2 regions of the Cytobacillus solani genome follow, and region 2 is predicted to be linked to the other one. Evidence: a T-box and tRNA genes for the amino acid it is inferred to sense, from the RefSeq annotation. Region 2 holds a T-box; the other holds one or more tRNA genes.
What was found. A T-box is a leader RNA that pairs with one kind of tRNA and senses whether it is charged. The one in region 2 lies ahead of FI644_RS16130 (valine--tRNA ligase), so its partner is inferred to be a tRNA-Val.

Region 1: it encodes a tRNA-Val, which carries the amino acid that the T-box ahead of FI644_RS16130 (valine--tRNA ligase) is inferred to sense. The anticodon was not compared.

The regions. Positions count from the first base shown of each region.
Region 1 is NZ_CP041305.1:52,360-63,752, forward strand. It holds gene FI644_RS00300 (aldehyde dehydrogenase) at 1-962, opposite strand, end outside; gene dapA (4-hydroxy-tetrahydrodipicolinate synthase) at 982-1,845, opposite strand; gene FI644_RS00310 (helix-turn-helix domain-containing protein) at 2,411-2,953, shown strand; tRNA gene FI644_RS00315 (tRNA-Val) at 3,154-3,225, opposite strand; gene FI644_RS00320 (TRAP transporter permease) at 3,389-5,335, opposite strand; gene FI644_RS00325 (DUF1850 domain-containing protein) at 5,337-5,867, opposite strand; gene FI644_RS00330 (TAXI family TRAP transporter solute-binding subunit) at 5,992-6,999, opposite strand; gene FI644_RS00335 (alpha/beta hydrolase) at 7,395-8,120, shown strand; gene FI644_RS00340 (YjcG family protein) at 8,362-8,874, shown strand; gene FI644_RS00345 (GNAT family N-acetyltransferase) at 8,881-9,303, shown strand; gene FI644_RS00350 (hypothetical protein) at 9,362-9,649, opposite strand; gene FI644_RS00355 (UvrD-helicase domain-containing protein) at 9,772-11,393, shown strand, end outside.
Region 2 is NZ_CP041305.1:3,225,615-3,237,007, forward strand. It holds gene ysxE (spore coat protein YsxE) at 1-1,057, shown strand, start outside; gene FI644_RS16125 (YszA family small membrane protein) at 1,076-1,267, opposite strand; T-box leader at 1,463-1,699, shown strand; gene FI644_RS16130 (valine--tRNA ligase) at 1,768-4,413, shown strand; gene FI644_RS16135 (bifunctional folylpolyglutamate synthase/dihydrofolate synthase) at 4,483-5,790, shown strand; gene FI644_RS16140 (sensor domain-containing diguanylate cyclase) at 5,890-7,605, shown strand; gene FI644_RS16145 (type II secretion system protein) at 7,900-9,168, opposite strand; gene FI644_RS16150 (prepilin-type N-terminal cleavage/methylation domain-containing protein) at 9,172-9,606, opposite strand; gene FI644_RS16155 (type IV pilus modification PilV family protein) at 9,617-10,045, opposite strand; gene FI644_RS16160 (hypothetical protein) at 10,319-11,290, shown strand; gene FI644_RS16165 (G5 domain-containing protein) at 11,296-11,393, shown strand, end outside.

The sequences.
Region 1 (11,393 bases), 2.0 Mb from region 2:
AATTCAGATTTTAATTTTTCTAATAATACTTCTTTGATTGATTCATGCACAATTAAACGTGAACCGCAGCTGCAATTTTCACTCATATTCCAAAAGGCAGCAGATAGTATATGCGGAACAGCCGCATCCAAATTAGCGTCTTCAAACACCACTTGTGGACTTTTGCCACCGCACTCTAAAACAATTTCTTTGAGGTTGCTCTCTGCTGAGTACTTCAAGAAATAGCGGCCTACTTCAGTTGAACCCGTAAAGGAGACAATATCCACATCCATGTGACGACCTAATGGTTCGCCTACTTTTTCGCCCAAACCACACACCAAGCTTAGAGCACCTTTTGGCACACCTGCTTCATAAGCAAGTTCTGTCATCCGGAAAGCGCTAAGTGAAGTTAATTCCGCAGGTTTTACAATGACAGAATTACCGGCCGCTAAAGCGGGTGCCACTTTCCAAGCATACATTTGCGCAGGAAAATTCCAAGGCAATACCGCACCAACCACGCCAATAGGTTCAGTGACAATCAAGCCCAAAGCATCGTTGCTCGTAGGAGCGACTTTTCCAAAAAGTTTATCAACTGCTTCTGCATACCAATAAAAAGTATCGATTGTTGCTGGCATGTCAGTATTCAAACATTCGGTAATCGGTTTACCAGCATCCACGCAATCCAAGGCAGCCAATTCCTCACTGTGCTCTTCTAGCAATTGTGCCCAGCGAAGCATCACTTTTTTGCGCTCACTGGGGGATAATTGACTCCAACTACCTGCTTCGAATATGTCTCTTGCTGCCTTAACAGCAGCACCCACGTCCCGTGCATCCCCATCGGCAATATATCCAATTAAACTGTTGTCGATTGGGGTGCGGTTTTCTAATTTACCGGCTGTGCTCACAAAACCATCAATTAAGTTGCCTGCCCATAGTTTGCCTTCTTTGGCGAGGGCAAAGACTTGTTCTTTTGTTATAGTCATTTATCTCTCCTCCAGATTATTATTTAAAGAAAGCTAAGAATTCTGCTTTTTCTTCTACTGATAAATCAGATAAAGGCAGGCGAACCGTACCAACGTTGATTTCACCTTTTAAGCAGCCTAGTTTGGCTTTTTGATTGTAGTTACCTGACTCCATTGAGTAAATAGCAGGGTAAATATCGCTCATGATTTGTCGAGCCTTGTCCCAGTCACCAGCTTGGGCAGCATTAAACATGGCGACTTGCTCTTCCGGAAACACATTACCTGCACCAGCGATCCAGCTTTTCGCACCCCAGAAGAAAAAATCTACGGGTTGATCATCACACCCACAAATTACTTCAAAATTTTCAAATGGTGTTTGCAGCAAACGTAAAGCGCGGCTAAAGTCACCACTGCTTTCTTTAATTGCAACGATATTCTGATTCTTCGCCAAGTGCACCACTGTGTCATATTCAATTTCAATGCCTATGCGAGCAGGAAAATTGTACATGATAATAGGTAAATCGATTTCCGCTGCCACAGTTTCATAGTGAGCAATCACACCAGATTGATCAGGTAGACTATATGGTGGGGGTGCCAACATTAAGCCTTCATAGCCCATAGCTTTGGCTTGTTTGGCACGGTTAACGGCCCCTTCAGTGGATAAATCATTGATACCGGCAATCAAAGTTACGCGACCTTTGGCTACTTCTGCCACAGTTTTTAAAACCATTTCACGTTCTGCTTCATTTAAGGCGTAATATTCGCCAGTAGTGCCGCACACCACTAAGCCAGAAACACCTTTATCAATAAATGTGTTAGTCAATTGTTTTAATGTTTCTACATCCAAGTTTTGATCGCTTTTAAAAGGGGTAACCAAAGGAACTAAAATACCATGAAAATTCATCTTCATTCTCCTCAAATGTTAGATTTTATTTAATAATAGATTACTTAATTAATAATTATATATTGAAGTGACACTTCAATTAATTAAGATATTAACACACTGAATTTTCATTGTAAATGGAATTTTTAGAATTTTATAGAAGGAAATTCTCTACTTTCTAGATTTGTAATTACTTTCTTTTTAAGTATTACTTCATTTAATAATGTAATAGAACTTTTTTTACAATCTAATTTTTCCATCTTTATTGAATAAATATATGTTTTAATCAAATGAAGAGGATGCTTCATCTTCATTCCTGACAGAATCTCAAACAATTCGTTCATTTGCATAGAATTGCGTGTTACCTTGTTAATTTTTACGTATTTAGGTTCATTCATGTTGATTTTTGTGTTATTCTTATCCATGTGTGCTCTTTAAGTAGGGATTTGGACAGGATTACCATACCTAATAATTTGGAGCATTATTGTATTTTTTTTGCTATTTTATAGTAAAAGTAAATTGAGTTTCTTTGTAAATAAACTTCCCAGAATAGAAGGATTAATGTCAGTAAAGGGGGTTTGGAAAAGTGAACGATTTAATTGGAGAAAGAATAAAGAGTTTACGAAAAGAGCGCAAGTTAACATTAAAACAAATAGCAGATCATACTAATCTTTCAATCAGCTTTTTATCTCAAGTGGAACGTTCAAAATCATCCATAACGCTTGAATCATTGAAAAAAATATCTGAAGCACTTGGAGTTAACCCAAGTTACTTCTTTTCAAAATCTGATAGTAAAGATGCAACAACCGTTATGAGAAACGTAATAAAAACTAACACTCTTCATAACCCATTTTTTTATATGGATTTGGCGGGCAAAATTAAAAATCCACTATTTAATCCTATATTAGTCTTGCTTAATCCAGGAGCTAATAGAGAGGATTCTTATTCACATTCGGGGCAAGAATTTCTTTATGTTCTTGAAGGAAAACTTACAATTATTATTGACAAAGAGGAACATGATTTGAATCCCTTTGACTGTATTTTCCTAGATTCAACAACCCCCCACAATTGGATTAATAAAACAGATTCGATTGTAAAATTCCTTTGCATTTCAAGTACTCCTGTATAAGTCAGAATGGGGAAAATCAACACTTTATAATGGTTACCCCTCTCTATCAACTTGAGATACTTTACATGGAGGAAGCTCGTTTTACTGATTAGGAATAGTTAGCAATTGGAACTTAAAGATAAAAAAAGATCGCTTCCGAAGAAGCAATCTTTTTGACAGAAACCCTTTGTTCCGAAGGGTTTCACGGGTTTGGCACCCAATGATCTGAGAGGGATTTGAACCCCCGACCCCTACCCTGTCAAGGTAGTGTTCTCCCGCTGAACTATCAGATCGAGTATAATACATATCTAATTATATGGAAAAATAGGAAAAAGTCAATATTGTATTCGATTTATTTTTACTGTATTTACACTTTATACTATTTAATGAAAATTTTGTACCTCATGTAAACTATTAAAATAGGAAGCTCCATTTACGGAACTTCCTATTTTTATATTAAGCTGCTTGTGGTTTCACCGTATCATCACGTTTAAAGACATATTGCAGAACGATCAGGAGAACAAAAATGACTAATCCTACGATATCTGAAATACCTTCTGGATAAATCAGCAATAATCCTCCAATTACTCCTAAAATTCGCTCCACCCAATTCAGTTTGCGCAGCCAGTAGCCGATAACACCTGCACCAATTGCCATCATCCCTGCTAGCGCAGTAAATACTACCCATATTAAGTAATACCATGTTGTATCAATCATCAGTAGTTCTGGCGAGAGAACGAACATATATGGGATAATGAATGCGCCAATTGCCAGCTTAGTGGCGGTTACCCCCGTTTTGATTGGATCCCCGCCAGAAACTCCTGCGGCAGCAAATGCAGCAAGTGCAACTGGAGGCGTAATATCCGCAATAATACCGAAGTAGAATACGAATAAGTGAGCTGATAAATCAGGTACACCGAGTAAAATTATTGCAGGTGCAGCAATTGTTGACGTAATAACATAGTTAGCCGTTGTAGGTGAACCCATACCAAGTATGATGGCCGCAACCATTGTAAGCATTAAAGTTGGGATTAGAAGTCCTCCAGCAAGGTCGAGGAGACCATTTGCCATCTTCAAACCAAGACCTGTCTTTACAACCACACCAACGATAATCCCTGCAGCGGCTGTTGCAGCCGCAACGCCTAATGCTGTACGAGCACCATCAACTAGTGCATCGATGAAATCTTTTATACTTATACGTGTTTCTTTGCGAATAGCACTGACTATTATTGTTATAACAATTGACCATAAAGCAGCACGGATAACACTCATCCCGCTCATTAACAATACAATTACAGCTAAAATGGGAAGGAGAAGATATATTTTCTTCAATACTTCTTTACGATTTGGCATTTCTTCGTCTTTTAATCCTCTAAGACCTAGACGTTTAGCTTCGAAATGCGTCATTATCCATACACCAGTAAAATAAAGAAGTGCCGGGATTGCTGCAGCTTTTGCAATTTCCCAGTAAGTGATGCCTCCGCCAATGAACTCAACCATTAAGAATGCTGCAGCACCCATTACAGGTGGCATGATTTGTCCTCCTGTAGAAGCAGTAGCTTCAACAGCACCAGCAAATTCCTTCTTATATCCAAGTTTTTTCATCATCGGTATTGTAAATGACCCTGATGTAACTACATTCGCAACAGAGCTGCCACTAATCGTTCCCTGCAATGCACTAGAGAATATCGCAACCTTTGCTGGTCCGCCAATTCTCTTCCCTGCAATAGAAACAGCTAAATCATTAAAATATTGACCGACACCTGTTTTCACAAGGAAGGAACCAAACAATAAAAACAGGAAGATATAGGTTGCTGACACCCCTAATGGCGTACCAAGAATTCCTTCTGTTGTGAAAAACATTGTTTGTATAAGTCTGTCTAAATTTAACCCACGGTGTGCTAAGAAGCTTGGCATATACGGACCAAAAATTCCATAAAGCAAAAACACAATAGCAATAATTGTAATCGGAAGACCAACTGCCCGTCTTGTTGCTTCAAGCACTAATAAAACAGCTAACAACCCAATATAAAAGTCAATTTCTGTCAACCGTCCAGCTCTCATAACAATTTCATCTATGAATAATGGCCAGTAGGCACCCACCGCAACACCGAGTATGGCAAGGATCATATCATACCAGGCGACTTTATGTTTTCGCCCCCTGTCTTTTTTCCGTGCAGGGAATAATAAGAATATAAGAGCCAAAGCAAATCCTAAATGGATTGAGCGCTGCAGCTGGGCAGTCAGCATTCCGAAAACCCCTGTATATAGGTGGAACAATGAGAAAGATAATAAGCCAATAAAAACGATCCAGCCTATAATTCCTTTTAATTTCCTTGTTCCTGCTTCTGGGTCGTATTTCTCCAGGAGCTTCTGTTGTTCTTCTAATGATAACGATTCCATATTATTGCTCAAGGATGTTCACTCCTTTCAATTGCTGAAAAAGACTTATTTTTTTAATTTTTATTCGTACCCAAGTGCCTGCTTCTAAATAATCAGCAAGCTGGTATTCTTTATTTTTGTATATAACCCGATGATTGGCCCTTACCTTGCCAATTCTAAGATCAAATAAGGGAAATATGCGTTTCATATTTTTGATATAATATTTGCCGTCTTTCTGTTCAAATATTTCTCCATCAAAGGCATTTTCAGGCATTCCAATCGCAAAATCCTCATACATAAGCTCATATTGCTTTATTCTTTTTTCTTTCGTTACAGTATAGCTTTCAACTACATCTGAAAGATGAATAGAATGAGTATATTTGATTTTAAAATTCTTTTCCTTAGAAAAGGGGATATATGCAAGCACCTTCCCAGTATTCTGGTATTCAAACACCAATGCTTGCTTAATAGGAATGAAAAGCATAATTGCGTTGGATATAAAGATGAGGAGGAGCAGGATTAATATCTGTCTGCCCAGCTTTCTGACTATCATGTAAACCCCACCTAATAAATTTACGTTTTACACAAAATGAATCTATGAAAGAGAACTTGACCGGTGTAAGAACCTCCTGAGGTTTTACAGCCGGTCAAGTCTTTACTTATTAGGTTTTACTAGTCTACTCAGCTTTAATGCCCTTTTCATCATAATATTTCTTAGCGCCAGGGTGAATCTCAATCCCTACACCTTTCACAGCATTTTCAGCTTTAATAAGTTTCCCTTTTGCATGAGTAACTTTATCAAGGTTTTCAAAAATTGCCTTTGTCACATCGTAAACAACGTCTTCAGAAAGGTCGCTTGAAACAACGAGCATCGCCTGAACAGCAACTGTTGGCACAGCATCTTTTAACTTGTATGTGCCTGCTGGAACCTCGTCTTGAATGTAGTAAGGATATTTCTCGATTAACGCATCTATTTTGTCTTGTGCAATAGGAATGATGACGATATCTTCTGTTGCAGATAATCCTTCAACAGCACCTGTTGGTGTTCCAGCAGTTACGAAAGCAGCATCAATCGTACCGTCTTGAATACCAGCTGTTGATTCATCGAAGGAAAGGTCTTGCTTATTAATATCATCAAAAGTCATTCCATGAACTTCAAGAATTTGTTCAGCATTTGGGTTTGTTCCAGAACCAGGAGCTCCGACAGAAACCTTTTTGCCTTTTAAATCCTCGACAGATTTAATGCCTGATTTAGCAGTTGTTACAATTTGGATCGTTTCAGGATATAGGGTACCAATCGCACTTACATTGTCTACTGCAGCACCTTCAAACATTAATTTGCCATCTTTCGCATATGACGCAATATCAGTTTGAGAGAAAGCGATTTCAGCAGAGCCATCCTTTAATGTGTTCATATTCTCTGCAGAAGCACCTGAAACCTCAGCATTTGTCTGAATGCCTGTTGCATCAGAAATAATTTCTGCAAATGCTCCACCAAGAGGATAGTATGTACCACCTGTACCACCTGTGACAATACTCATAAACTTAGGCTTATCTGAACCTTTCTTTTCACCATCGTCAGTGCCCTTTTCACCAGAACTTTCCTCAGAAGCCCCGCATGCAGCAAGAAACATAGAAAGTGCTAATAGTAAAACAGCTGTGAGAAGAAAACTTTTCTTTTTCATATTTTTGCCCCCTTTGATAGTTTTACAGATTCTCAGTCTATATATTAACACAAATATTTTCTAAATTGTTAATAAATACTCAATTTACTAAGTAGTTTGTATAACCGAATATTTTGTATTATCTGGTTTTTAACACTCTTTACGCTTTATTATGCAGTTTTTATACAAAAAACCTGCATCAAAAAAATTATATTTTTTTTCGAGCCTCAGTTTAAAGTTATCAATTTTCTAGGCATGTTTTTCCGCTATTATATCCATATTATAACAGACTTGTTTTTTTCTGGTGTTAAATGTAAATATAGCTCCTATTTTAGAATCTGAAAAAAGCATTTCCACTTATATTATGTTAAAATATCATGCAAAGCTTTACATATCATCAAATGGAGGAATCATCAATGGAAAATTCTAGAGGATCAATTAGAGATGTAACATTTTCAAGTAAAGAGTTGGGGGAAGATGTTGAATTGCTCATCTACTTGCCTGCTACCTTTACTCCTTTATATAAGTATTCAATTTTAATTGCTCCTGATGGCAAGGATTATTTTCAGCTAGGAAGAATTGGTAGAACTGCTGATGAATTATTAAAGAATAGAGAAATCGAGAACATCATTATTGTTGGAATCCCATACAAAAATGTAGACGATCGCTGGAAGAAGTATCATCCGAACGGAGAACAAAACAAAGCATTTATACGTTTCTTAGCACATGAGCTTGTGCCATATTTAGATCAGGAATTCCCTACGTATCAAATGGGAATGGGCCGTGCATTAATTGGTGATTCACTTGCTGCAACTGTATCAATAATGGCTGCTTTAGAGTACCCGCATACGTTTGGAAAAGTAATACTTCAGTCACCGATGGTTGATGAGAAAGTCATGAATGCTGTTAAAGAAGTAACTCAGCCACATTTAACAAGTATTTATCATGTCATTGGGAAGCAAGAAACCGCTGTTCAAACGACTAAAAAAGAAGAAAAGGATTTCCTTACACCAAATAGAGTGTTATCTAAGCTGTTTAGTGAAAAGGGGTTCCCTTACTTCTACGATGAATTTGACGGTGACCATACATGGACACATTGGCAACCTGATTTAAAACGTGCATTAAAGAAAATGTTTTCTTAATATAATCGCTAAGCAAGCTTAGGATGATATTTATTAAGGAATGAGCGAAGCCTCGCTTTTAGGCGTGCTTCGCTTTTCTCTAAACTTTTTTAGATATTCCTTCTACCTATATTTGAAAATTAAGCATTCCTATACTTTATATTTGGAAAATTTGTTATAATGGGCATATACATTTTTTTCATATTGATTGCTGTTGCCCATTCAAATGAAGATTATAAAATCTATTTATGGAGGTTATGTTATGAAGCTAGGTATCGTTATTTTCCCTTCAAAAAAATTGCAAGATGAAGCTAACTCATATCGAAAACGATATGACCCAAATTATTCGTTAATTCCTCCTCATTTAACTCTCAAACCAAGTTTTCACGCTTCCGAAGATCAAATTGAGCAGTTAACCGTCATTTTAGATGAGATTTCTAATCGTTTTGAACCTTTTCAAATAAAGTCCACAAAATTTAGTTCATTCAAACCAGTGAATAATGTCATTTACTTTAAATTTGAGGCTTCAGAAGTGCTTGAAGAACTGCAAAAAGTAATCAATGATAACATTTCTGGGGATATGCCTGAATATGCCTTTGTCCCTCATATTACCATTGGGCAGGAATTATCCAATGACGAGCATTCAGATGTATATGGATCGTTACGAATGAACCAATTTAATTATGAAGAAACAGTCGATCGTTTCCACCTGTTGTATCAGCTTGAAAATGGCTCTTGGACAGTTTATGAAACATTTCGGCTTGGAAAGGAATAAAAAATTGTGGAAGTAAAAATTGTATCAAATGATAATCAATTGCAAGAAGCTTTTTCTATTCGTAAAAAAGTCTTTGTTGAAGAACAGCAAGTACCGTTAGAAGAAGAAATTGATCAATATGAAGATGAGGCGGTTCACTTTCTTCTTTATGATCAGAACCTTCCAATTGGTGCTGGCAGATTTCGTCCAGTAGATGGCTTTGGAAAAGTTGAAAGAATTTGCGTTTTGGAAGATCATCGTAAATCAGGCTCAGGAAAAGCCATCATGGATAAAATAGAGGAATACGGAAAAAGGGAAGGTTATAAAAAATTAAAGCTAAATGCCCAAACTCATGCGATTCCCTTTTATAACAAACTTGGTTATGAAATTGTTTCAGAGGAATTTTTGGATGCGGGGATTCCACATCGCACAATGATAAAAAAGATTTAAAAAACTTCTGTCCAATGGGCAGAAGTTTTTTCATGTAAAGAAAGAGATTAAAAGTTGTTTATACAGACTCATTATAATAAATACCCTTTCCAGTTAGTTGGCTTTGCAGCTTTTCTATTTGTTCTTTTTTGTGCACACTTTTAGAATGAATTTGTTCTTGAACCATTTTTGTCCTTTTTATAGGAAGAATCTGCCCGTTTAGTGTCGGATGATCATATTCTCGAGGATTCGTTGTGGGTTTTATTCTATTGATTGGCACAAAACGATAAGGATCATACCCTTTGCTAATTACTCTCTCTACATACTGGCTATATTGATAATTTGTAATAGGTGCGATATACCCCATTAAACTCCCCTCCTGTTATATAGACATACGATCAAACATTTGATTTTATGTTCCCTTTCGTAATTTCTTTAATTTTGTTATGATAAGGTTTGTCTTAATTGTGTTGAAAAAGAGGAACTAAAATGAAAACAGCCATGTTACATAATAAAATCATAAATATTAATAGAGTTAGTAGGGAAATGTTTCAGTCCCTGTATGACAATGGAAAAAAGGGACACTTGCAATGCCCGGTTTGCAAAGAAAAAGTGCGATTTTATATAGGAATTAATCAGGAACCTCATTTCTATCATATTCCTGAGCTTAATCATACGTGTAAAGATCCAGATGATTCTCCTTCTATTCCACAAGAAAAAGTTGAGTATGAGGAGCGGAATGGATTTAGACTCCCTGTTTCGCGCACCATAACAGCCGTTCAAGAGTCAGATAGTAAAATTAAACAAGCTCAGATGGTGAAAAACATTCCTCCCTTCATCCCTGAAACTATGAGCAAATACAATTGTTCCTTCCATTATTTACGTACATTAGCACAATCCGGAGTTATTCTTGATAGTGAGCAAGCAGATGCAGTGTGTCGTACAGAGGGTCCGCTTCTTGTGCTTGCTGGGGCTGGCAGTGGAAAAACAAGGGTTTTGACAACTCGAACAGCATTCATGATTCAAGAAAAAGAAATTGACCCAAAATCAATTATGCTTGTTACTTTTACCGCAAAGGCCGCTGCTGAGATGAAGGAAAGACTTTCCCGTTACCCCAATATGGAAAGACTGCAAATCCGGCAAATTGTTTCCGGAACCTTCCATAGCCTTTTTTATCGGATATTATCCTTTCATGCCCCAGAGAAGTGGTCCTCTGATAAATTATTAAGCAAAGGCTGGCAGCGTGAACAAATGATTAAGCATGCTGGAAGAGAATTACATTTAGATGAAAAAGAGTTCGCTTACGATCTTGCTCTTCAACAAATAGGTTTTTGGAAGAATACGCTTATTTCCCCTGAACAGGTTAGGCCCACATCATCATGGGAGGAAAGTGTTGTTAACCTGTATAAGAAGTATGAACAAGCAAAGGAAAAAGAAGGTTTATTCGATTTCGATGATATGCTGACAGGGTGCTATGACCTTTTTCTGCATAATCCTGCTATTCTCGAAAACTATCAAAATCGTTTTCAGTATTTCTTAATTGATGAGTTTCAGGATATTAACAAAGTTCAGTATGAACTGATAAAAATGCTATCGGCCAAGTCGAAAAATGTTTGTGCTGTAGGGGATGATGATCAATCTATTTATGCATTTCGCGGCAGTGACCCCGAATACCTGCTAGATTTTGAAAAAGATTTTCCTGGTGCAGAGGTTATTGCTTTAAAACAAAATTATCGATCCACTCACGAAATCGTTTCGACAGCAAATCAAGTGATTTTACAAAATAAGAAAAGACGAGCAAAAAAAATGAAAGCTCAATATACTGGAGAGAAGTTCCCTTGCTTGTTTTTTCCTTTTGATGAAGAAGAAGAAGCAACATCCATTGTAACTGATATACAGGAGAAAATTGAGGAAGGCTTTGAACCAAAAGACTTTGCCATCCTGTTTCGAACGAATACAGGCAGCCGTGCTGTTTTTGAACGCCTTGCCAACTCAAGTCTTCCTTTTAGAATTGATCAGGATGCTGAATCCTTCTATGATCGGTTTATAGTGAGAAGTATGCTTTCCTTTTTGAAATTGTCTTTAAATGAAGATGAGAAGGGAGCCATGCA
Region 2 (11,393 bases):
GGAAAAGGAGAATCGATTACTAAAGGTTGCACCGATATTAAAGAACTATGCCCTTGAACCGCATTTTGTTGAGGAGCGTGGCCGCATACGGAAAATTTATACGAATAAAGGGGTCTTTGCCTTAAAGAAAATTGATCCAAAGCATGGTGGTGATTTCATACGCCATGTCCAGTCTCTCTTTCAAAAAGGCTATAACCGAATTGTCCCTATTTTTCCTGCAGTTGATGGGAGATATGCGGTTTTACATGAAAATGAACTATATTACTTAATGCCATGGCTAGCAAATGAAGTGAAGGAAAATCGATTCGAGCGGAATCAGCAGCTGTTTCGTGAACTGGCAAGACTTCATACTTTATCTGTTAGGGAAGTAACAATCAGTAAGGAGGATCGTTCAGAGCATTATGAGAAGACATTGCTTGAATGGGAGAAAGAAAACGAATTTTTAATTGGATTTATAGAATCATGTGAAAGCAGAGAGTACTTATCTCCCTTCGAGCTAATGTTTTCTCTTTCTTATCACGACATTAGCCAGGCATTGCAATTTTCCATCAAAAGATTTAAAACGTGGTTTGAAAAAACGGAGGAAAGTGAAAAAGCTCGCACTGTGATTATTCATGGTAAGATCTCCACTGAACATTTCTTATTTGATGATAAAGGACATGGGTACTTCACGAATTTTGAAAAGTCCAGACTAGGCTCCCCTCTTCATGATTTATTGCCGTTCTTATCGAGAACGTTAAAAACCTATCCGAAACGATCAGAGGAATGCATAGAGTGGATATATACGTATTTAAAGTATTTTCCGTTTAAAGAGGATGAGTTATTACTTTTTCAGAGTTATTTTGCCCATCCAGGTGCAGTCATACGATCCGCAGAAAACTATTTTAAAGCATCAGATCGTAAAGGTGAAAGAAAATCAGTCTTGCACTTCCAAAGACAATACTGGCTTCTGAAAAATACAGAATATATACTAATGAGAATTGAAGAGATTGAGGCACAAAAGAAGCAGGCAAAAGCAATTGCAGAGGCTGAAGGGCAAAGCGGAGCCCAGAATTGAAACACGAATTTTGGGCTCCTATAGTAATTCGAAGTGAAAAGCAATAGCTAATAATATTAGCACAGTTAGCAGCAATACATCGAGTGTAAATGGAAAAAGAATTGTACGAATTCCTTGAAAAACACAAATAGGGATAATAAATTGTGCACAAACACCTCTGACTTTTCTTAACCACGGTGGAAGAATATACGGATTATATCTTCTTTTCACTCGGCAAACCCCTTTCCTAACATTCCTTTCTCATACTATTCTATGTTCACTTCTCTTTGTTAGTGCCTATATTTTAATAATGCCTTTTTTATAAAAATGAGGTACAAAAAAATTTAATTGAATAAATTATAAAGAAATCGGCAATTAATATTGACTATAGCCATCATTTTTCGGTAGTATATTTATAAATTAAAATCACAAGCAAAGACAGGGAAGAGTACATTAGCTATTTGCTTTTAGAGAGGAAAACCATCAGCTGAAAGGTTTTCTAAGCGGAACTATTGGAAGGTCGCCCTCGAGCTTCTTTCGCGAAAGGACTATCGTCCAAGTAGTGAAAGACGGGAAATCCGTTATCTATTTAAGAGTCAACTACATCTCTATTGTAGTTGAAAAAAAGGTGGTACCGCGAAGCAAACTCCATTCGTCCTTTTAAGGCGATGGGGTTTTTTTATTTTCTTTTATAGTATTGAATGATCATTGATTGGAAAGGAAGATTGACGATGGAGACAAAGGAACTGACAATGCCGACGAAATATGATCCACAGGCAATTGAACAAGGGCGTTATGATTGGTGGCTTAAGGGGAAATTTTTTGAGGCGAAGGATGACGAAAAGAAGGAGCCCTATACGATTGTTATTCCACCGCCTAACGTAACAGGAAGACTGCATCTTGGGCATGCATGGGACACGACCCTCCAAGATATTCTAACTCGTATGAAACGGATGCAAGGCTACGATGTATTGTGGCTTCCAGGAATGGATCATGCAGGAATTGCTACACAGGCAAAAGTAGAAGAAAAGCTTCGCAATGAAGGAAAGAGCCGCTACGATTTAGGCCGTGAAAAATTTGTTGAAGAAACATGGAAATGGAAAGAGGAATATGCAAGCCATATCCGTCAGCAATGGTCCAAGCTTGGTCTAGGTCTTGATTACAGCCGTGAGCGTTTTACGCTTGATGAAGGGCTATCAAAGGCTGTTCGTGAAGTATTTGTATCCCTTTATAATAAGGGACTTATCTATCGCGGCGAATATATTATTAACTGGGACCCATCAACGAAAACAGCCCTATCTGACATTGAGGTTATCCATAAAGATGTTCAGGGTGCCTTCTATCATATGAGATATCCTCTTGCCGATGGGTCAGGACATATTGAAATTGCGACGACACGTCCTGAAACCATGCTTGGGGATACCGCTGTAGCTGTTCACCCTGAAGACGAGCGCTATAAGCATTTAATTGGCAAAACGGTTAAGCTCCCAATCGTTGGACGTGAAATTCCAATTGTTGCGGATGATTATGTAGACATGGAGTTTGGTTCAGGTGCTGTGAAAATTACTCCTGCTCATGACCCGAATGACTTCGAAATCGGAAATCGCCACAATCTTGAACGCGTTCTTGTCATGAATGAAGATGGAACGATGAATGCAAAGGCTGATAAGTACCAAGGGATGGATCGGTTCGAATGCCGCAAGCAGATTGTTAAAGATCTGCAGGAGCAAGGTGTATTGTTTAAAATTGAAGAGCATATGCATTCAGTTGGCCACTCAGAACGAAGCGGTGCGGTCGTTGAACCATACCTCTCCACTCAATGGTTTGTAAAAATGCAGCCATTAGCTGATGAAGCAATTGCCCTTCAGGAGAAAGAAAATAAAGTAAACTTTGTTCCAAACCGTTTTGAAAATACGTATCTTCGCTGGATGGAAAATATCCGTGACTGGTGTATTTCACGTCAGCTTTGGTGGGGACACCGCATCCCTGCTTGGTATCATAAGGAAACGGGTGAGGTGTTCGTTGCCCATGAAGCACCTGAAGATATCGAGAATTGGGAACAGGATAAGGATGTTTTAGACACATGGTTCAGTTCTGCGTTATGGCCTTTCTCGACAATGGGCTGGCCTGATACAGAGTCTGCTGATTATAAACGCTATTATCCAACGGCAGCTTTAGTTACAGGATATGACATTATCTTCTTCTGGGTATCAAGGATGATTTTCCAAGGACTTAAATTTACAGACGAACGTCCATTTAAAGATGTACTCATCCATGGCTTAGTTCGTGATGCAGAAGGCCGCAAAATGAGTAAGTCGCTCGGAAATGGTGTCGATCCAATGGATGTTATTGATAAATATGGAGCAGATTCTTTACGATACTTCTTATCAACAGGAAGCTCACCAGGGCAAGATTTACGATTCAGCATGGAGAAGGTTGAAGCGACATGGAACTTTGCGAATAAGATTTGGAATGCATCCCGTTTTGCGTTAATGAATATGAACGGCTTAACCTATGACGAAATTGATCTAAGCGGAGAAAAATCAGTAGCTGATAAATGGATTTTAACTCGTTTGAATGAAACAATTGAAACCGTAACGAGACTATCAGACCGCTATGAGTTCGGTGAAGTTGGCCGTATTCTTTATAACTTCATTTGGGACGATTTCTGTGACTGGTATATTGAAATGGCTAAGCTTCCTCTATACGGAGAAGACGAAGCAGCGAAGAAAACGACTCGTTCTATTTTGGCTTATGTACTAGACAATACAATGAGATTGCTGCATCCGTTTATGCCATTCATTACCGAGGAAATTTGGCAGAACCTTCCTCATTCAGGTGAATCAATTACAACAGCTTCATGGCCAGAAGTGAATCCTGAATTCACGGATGAGAAGGCTGCTGATGAAATGAAGCTATTAGTTGAAATCATCCGTTCAGTTCGCAATAGCCGTGCGGAAGTGAACACACCAATGAGTAAAAAGATTAAGATGATTTTAAAAGCAAAGGATGAAGCGATTCTGAGCACATTAGAAAGCAATCGTGGCTATATTGAGCGTTTCTGTAATCCGGAGGAACTGATCCTTGCAACGGATGTTGAAACCCCTGAAAAAGCGATGACAGCGGTTGTAACTGGTGCAGAAATCATCTTGCCGCTTGAGGGCTTAATTAATATTGAAGAGGAAATTACCCGATTAGAAAAAGAATGGGATAAACTCAACAAAGAAGTTGAGCGTGTTCAGAAGAAATTGTGCAATGAGGGCTTTGTTAAAAAGGCACCGGAAAAAGTAATAGAAGAAGAAAAAGCAAAAGAGCTTGATTATAGTGAGAAGCGAGCGGCTGTCGAAGCGCGTATTAGAGAATTAAAAGGCGAATAACAAAGTAATTTGAAGGCGAATCCAACTATATTGGATTCGTCTTCCTATGTGTAGTTAGGAGGGACTAGCATGTTTAATACATATGAAGAAGCAGTTACTTGGATACACTCTCGCTTAAGACTTGGAGTGAAGCCTGGGTTGAAAAGAATGGAATGGATGATGGAGAAGCTGGGTCATCCTGAAAGAAGAATGAAATCAATCCATATCGGTGGAACAAATGGAAAGGGTTCAACATTAACATATCTTCGCCATATTCTTCAGGAATCTGGCTGTTCAGCAGGGACTTTTACCTCTCCCTATTTCGAGCAATTTAATGAAAGAATTGCATTGAATGGTGTTCCGATTCAAGATGAGGATATTGTTCGGCTGGCAAATGATATTTACCCGCTTTCCGTGGAACTGGAAGCGACTGATCTCGGCGGTCCGACTGAATTTGAAATCATCACAGCGATGGCGATGCAATATTTTGGTCATGTACAGCCAGTGGATATTGTTCTATTTGAGGTTGGACTTGGCGGAAGGTTCGATTCCACTAATATTATCTTTCCGATTTTATCCATTATTACAAATATCGGTTTGGATCATACAGGCATACTCGGATCTACCCATGCAGAAATTGCTTTTGAAAAAGCCGGTATTATTAAACCGGGAACGAGCATCATTACGGCAGTAAAACAAGAAGAGGCTAAGAAGGTTATTGAAAATAAAGCACTTGAAATGAAGGCACCCTTGTATTCTCTTGGCAGCCAGTTTTCAATTGAAGGCCATCACTCAACAACGATCGGGGAAATATTTTCGCAAGTAACACCTTTTCGTAAATGGAGTCATTTAGAAATTTCTATGGCAGGCAGCCACCAAACAGAAAATGCCTCATTAGCGCTAATGGCCGTGGAGCTATTAAATAAATACTATTCTTTCTTAATTGAAGACGAGCATATATACTCAGGTCTGAAAAAGGCATACTGGCCTGGCCGGTTTGAAACGATTTCAATGGATCCATTGATTATTATTGATGGGGCTCATAATGAAGAAGGAATCACAGCATTAGTAAATGAATTGAATAAGCGCTATTCTGAAAAGAAAATCAGAATCATCTTTACAGCTCTTTCTGATAAAAAATTGGATAAGATGATCCTAAATTTAGATGCGGCTGCAGATAAAATCACCTTTGTAAGCTTTGATTTTCCAAGAGCAGCAAGTGCAGAATCTTTATTCAGCATAAGTCAAAATGAAAATAAGCATTACGCAACGAATTGGAAAGCAGCAATAGATGAGGAAATCCATTCTCTTCGAAGCGATGAAGTCCTCGTTATTACAGGATCTCTATACTTCCTATCCGAGGCGAAGCCATATCTGTCTGAAGCTGTAAACAGGTAAAATGAAGAAGGATTCGTGTGACATCATTTTGAAAATTTGGTAAGATAGTCATATTGTATGACAAATGACCTATAAATGTTTTGAGGAAGGGGGATATAAATGGTGAGTTTGCTTAAGAAAAGGATTACTTGGATTATTTGGTTACTAGTATTTCCGTTAGGTCTATGGGTAACTTACCAAAATTATCCTCCTCAAATCTCTGGTCTCGAATTAGATGTATTGCTATTCTTATTGCTTGCTTCATTTGTAGCAGCTACACCAATGATTATAAATAGATCTCCTGTATTTTTAATCCAATGGGTTTCCTGGGCGGTCTTTTTATCATTTGGTCTGTTTGTTGAATTAGTAATCATCCAAGTTGCACTCATTGTTTTACTTATCCGCGTTAAGCTTCCTAGTAATGAATTTTTTCGAGTTCCGTTAAACTCTCTCATGTTCTTTCTTGTTTCTCTATTGAGTGGTATTTTTTATTACTCACTTGGTGGGAAAACGGGAATCCATATAGGTGAGTTACATGATTCTTTTTGGCTTATCGTAATCTATCCTATTACTAATTACCTTTTGAATCATTTCATCATCATTATTATAAATCTACTAGTTTATAATGGTCGTAAAAATATTTTTGGAAAAGACTTTGTTTGGGAGACGGTTGCAACATTGATAACCTTTCCAATCGGTTTTGTCCTATACACGCTCTATATAGAAATCGGACTTATTGCTGTTTTGTTCGTTGGTGTACCATTTTCTAGTCTATCGATTATTTTGAATCTTTATTATTCAAGCGATAAAATTAATGGTTTTTTACAAAAGGCCACTGAAATCGGACACCAGCTAGCAGAAAAATTAATCGTAAATGAAGTTCTCGACTTATTTATTGAGAAGATAACAGAGATGCTTACCGTCGATAGCGCATACATCCTTGATGTGGTAGATGAAAAGGAATTACAGATTCTTCGTTATATAGAAAAAGGTGAAGTAATATCATCATATGCTGGCTCGCTTACAAAGAAAGAAGGAATAAGTGGACTAGTTTGGGATCAGCGTAAGCCGATGTTATTTCATAAGAAGGAAGAATGGAGCCATCTTTCCAAAGGCTATTTGCCTGATACGATTGAGAGTGTCTTAAGTGTTCCAGTGATTCGAAATAATCAAGTAACAGGGGTTTTGGTACTTGCCTCGACACAAAAAAGAGCATATGAGAAGTCCCAGCTAATGATTATCGATATCCTTTGTTCACATTTTGCAGTAGCAATCGAGAATGCTAGACATTACGAGGAAACAAAGGCACAAAGCGAGCGCTGTGCGTTAACACAGCTTTATAATTACCGTTATTTTGATAATCTATTAAGCAGAGAATTTGATCGACTTGAAACCTTTGAAAGAGAACAGTTATCACTGATTATTCTAGACATCGATCACTTTAAATCAATAAATGATACATACGGTCATCAAAGCGGCAATGAAATTCTTTGCCAGCTTGCCGATAAATTAGGGCAATTAATAGGTGATAGAGGAACGGTCGCTAGGTATGGAGGAGAGGAATTTATTATCCTTCTTCCAGATGTGACAAAAGAAGATGCACTTATAACAGCAGAAACCATCAGGCAAACGATTGCCTTACATACCTTCACACTGACACAGCATATGGAGTGGGATGGGAACCCGCTTGGTGTAAATATCACAGCCTCAATTGGTGTTGCAGCTGCCCCACATGATGCAGAAGATTCCCTTTCTCTCATCCGTCACGCTGATCGAGCTTTATATGTTGGCGCGAAGAGAGCTGGACGGAATCGGGTGGCGGAGTATGTGAGATGAAGATCCCAGTGAGCAGGGGTCTTTTTTATGGTAGAAAACCCTAGGCTATGCCCAGGGTTTAAAAAAGTTTTCAGCATGGAATTAAAAGCTCATTGTAATGTTAAATTAAATGAGGTTCGTTAAAAAGTATTAGTTTATATATCAAAACATGTGAGTAAATACAGATTAGAATTATTAATATTACACTTCTTTACGGACTACAAATTTTCTTGAATGTTACCGTTAGTCACTATAGCACGTCTAAGGTTAATGTATTTTGTAAGTCCCATTAAATAAGTGGTAGTTGATACATTATTAATATTTATAATTATAATCTGCAGTTATTGAAGGATCACCCCAAGAAATGGATGGGCCAGTATTTCTGGAGCATGCACCACCATCTTTAAATGCTTCATCACCTTTAATTACATTATTGTTGTTACTGTTCTTAGCATAAACTTTACTATTAGAGTTATTATTAAAATTATTTTCAATTTTTAAGTATCCATTGATACAGATAATAGAATTAGATCCTATATCTAATCCTTTTATTACAGCATCTGAATTAACAAAAATCTTGGAATCATTCATTCCATTTATTTGCCCGAAATTTGCTTTATATTTATCTACATAAATGGTAGATCTTAAAAGTTTCATATTATCAAAGCTGGCATTTCCTCCGATTTCTATTATTGAATCAGTTAGTCCATTTCCATTAAAATGGCCGAAATTTGCTGCTCCATTTACATGTATTTTTGACTTATTTAGGCTATTCATATTTCCAGTTGTCATACTTCCTAGTATATATAGTGTTGAATTATTCATATCCTTGTTATTCATATTCTGAAAGTGTAATGCCCCAGTAACTTTAAAAATTGATTGGTCAAACTCTAATTTATCATTTTGATAAAAGGTTTTACTTCCATTTATTTGACACACTGTATTTGTAAAGTCAGTCTGACTATTACTGCAGATTTTTAAATTTCCTGGATCAGCAATTTCATTCCCGGAGGGTAATTTTAATTCTTGGTCTCCATTATTTTCTTCACCTTTGCCATCTGATGACATTAAATTACTAAAGTCAATCGTCATTGTTGTGCCTATTGTGGTACTTTTGTCGTTCTCAGTACCTACACTATTAAAAGTAATCCTGATATCCTTTCCATTTGAATGGATATCATTTTCACTATATTGAATATTAAATTTTGCGTTTGGTTTCCCATCAATAGAAATTGATGTTTGCTTTAATTTAGATTTAAATTGTTCTATCATTAAGACTATTGCATACTGTATATATTCATCATCTGGTTTAAATATTCCATCCTTTATATCTCTGTTGCGTGCCTCTTTTACTTGGGCGATAATTGATTGGTGATTAGATTTAAAAACATTTTGAACTGCTAGTTGAAAATACGTAACACCCATTTCGGCAAGCGCAACAGACTGTGATTTGGTTTCAATAACTTTATTCTGCTTTACATTATTTGCTGCTTGTCCCATAAATGAAAAAGCAAGAATCATAAATATAGTCATTGTTAATAGAACAGCAACTAGTGCATATCCCTTTTCATTAGAAACCCGCATGGATTATCCCCCACCTTTCAAGCGGTATAGAACGGTATCTATAGAAATAGTATTATTTGAATTTTTTTCGTTAACAGTGATAGTTAATGGAGTATCATTTTTATTTGGTATTACATTATTAATAGATTGTGTAAAAAAATCTAAATGGCTATCGTCAAAAGTAATTTTATGTGTCGACCCCTTTTTATCTTCATAGTCAACAATTATGATTCCACCATTTGAATGAATGGAATAGATTTCTGCGGTTTGATGAATTTTTGTTAATTTGGAAATGATAATATTTGCCTCTTGCTGCATTTGATTTTTGGTTACAGCTATATTAGAATATTTTGTTCCTTGAAAAAAAACACCCCAAATAATTACTCCGATAATTGAAAGAATGGCTATTGCTGCTAATAATTCAACTAAAGTAATTCCGCGTTGATTTTGATTTAACATTGCTAACCTCCTAGTTAACAATAATATATCCATAAGTTTCACTGATTGTTGTTTCTCGATCGTTTTTAAGTTTAATATGAACTAAATATGCTTTTGAAGGGGTAGTATTTAAGTCAGGAGTCTTTTTAATTTTAATTTCAACATCTAATTTTCCTTTTTTATTTTTAAAATAATAGTAATTAGCATCATTATGGTAATAACCAGATAAGGCACCACTCGATGGATCTGCAAGGAATGTTTTTAAATTATCCCCTTTTTTTTGCCAATCAATTAATAATTCTTTTACATCATTCACTGCTTGCTGTTTGGTCCCATTCTGGTTGTTCAACATTCCCATCTGGGGGAAAAACTTCATTGCTGTTACAAGGATAATCGTAAGAATTACTATAGATAAAAGAATTTCTATTAGTGTCATTCCTTTTTGATTACGTAGAAGCATTATATATTTCTCCTTTATCCTCTATTTTATTAAAGAGAAAATAGAAATTCTTTGAAGATAATAAGTTTTGATTAATCCTTCATTTTTCTTCCTCTTCCCAACTTGCTAACTCTATTATACAATAACTAGTATACTAAATTTGTGAAAAATAGGATAAAAGTTATATTTTTTTGGAAAATTGCCACAATTTGTATGTGTATCAATAATTTAAAATTATATACTCTTTATATGTTTAATCAAATATAAGATTGTACATCTTTTAGGGAGGAAAAAATGGAGAATTTATTACTAGCAGTAATATCTTTAGTTATTCTAGTCCCTATTATTTATTTTTTGCCGCTCGGTCTTTCATCGAAAGGAAAAATACTCGTTATTATCATTTCCTTTTTTCTGGCAAATTTAGGGCTACTAGCTCAATTATCCTTTCCATTGTGGCAGACTAGTTTAGTTCTGTTGGTTCTAGTTTTTTTGTCTTCGATTGTGATTGATTCAAGACTGAAAAAGGTTATATATCCACCACTTTCAAAGAAAAAGGATCTTCAATTAGAAGATGTTATGACTCAAGATGTAATAGAGCGTGAGAGAGTTTTTTTTGACAATGAATTGTTTGATTCACAAAATGGATCAAAGGCTTCTAGCAGGAAAACATCGAACCTTGTTAAAATAATAGCTTCTCCTTCTGAAATGAGAACAGATGATTATCGAGAAGATGTATTAATAGATGAAATTACACCTGAAGTAAAAATAGAATCTCTAAAAAAAGAAGTTTTTCAAAAGCAATTATCATTCGAAAAAGATAATTTACCAGAAGAAGTAAAGTTAATTGAAGATAGTGGCGAAGACTTTGAAGAGGATATCTCCTTCTTATTTAATAGAGAGGAGCTATTTAAAGAAAGTTTTAATGGGTATACCCATCAAACTCAAGTGAAGGAAGAAGATTTAGGGTATATGTCGGAGATTGAAAGAATGATAGCAGAAACCGATAGCAGTGGACAAACTGAAAATATTGAACTTAATCTATTAAATTATCAGCTCGAGGAAGTTGCAGCAACAAAAGAAATTAATAATGAAACTAGTAATATAACATCACTTGATAATGACGAAATCCAAGTGTTAAAGCTCGAAAAAATAGAACCAAGACTGGAGACAGCAGATTCTATAGAAGATGATGAACCGGTTATTTGGGAAGATGTAATTGAACCAATTAAGATATTTAAAATAAATAACAGCAATCAGGGAGGGTAGTTCATATGGGAAATAAGCAGACAGTTAGATTGTTTCTTGTTATGATCTTCTCTACCGCCTATATTTTCAGTTTCTCCCATTTTGGTGTCTCAGCTTACGATGC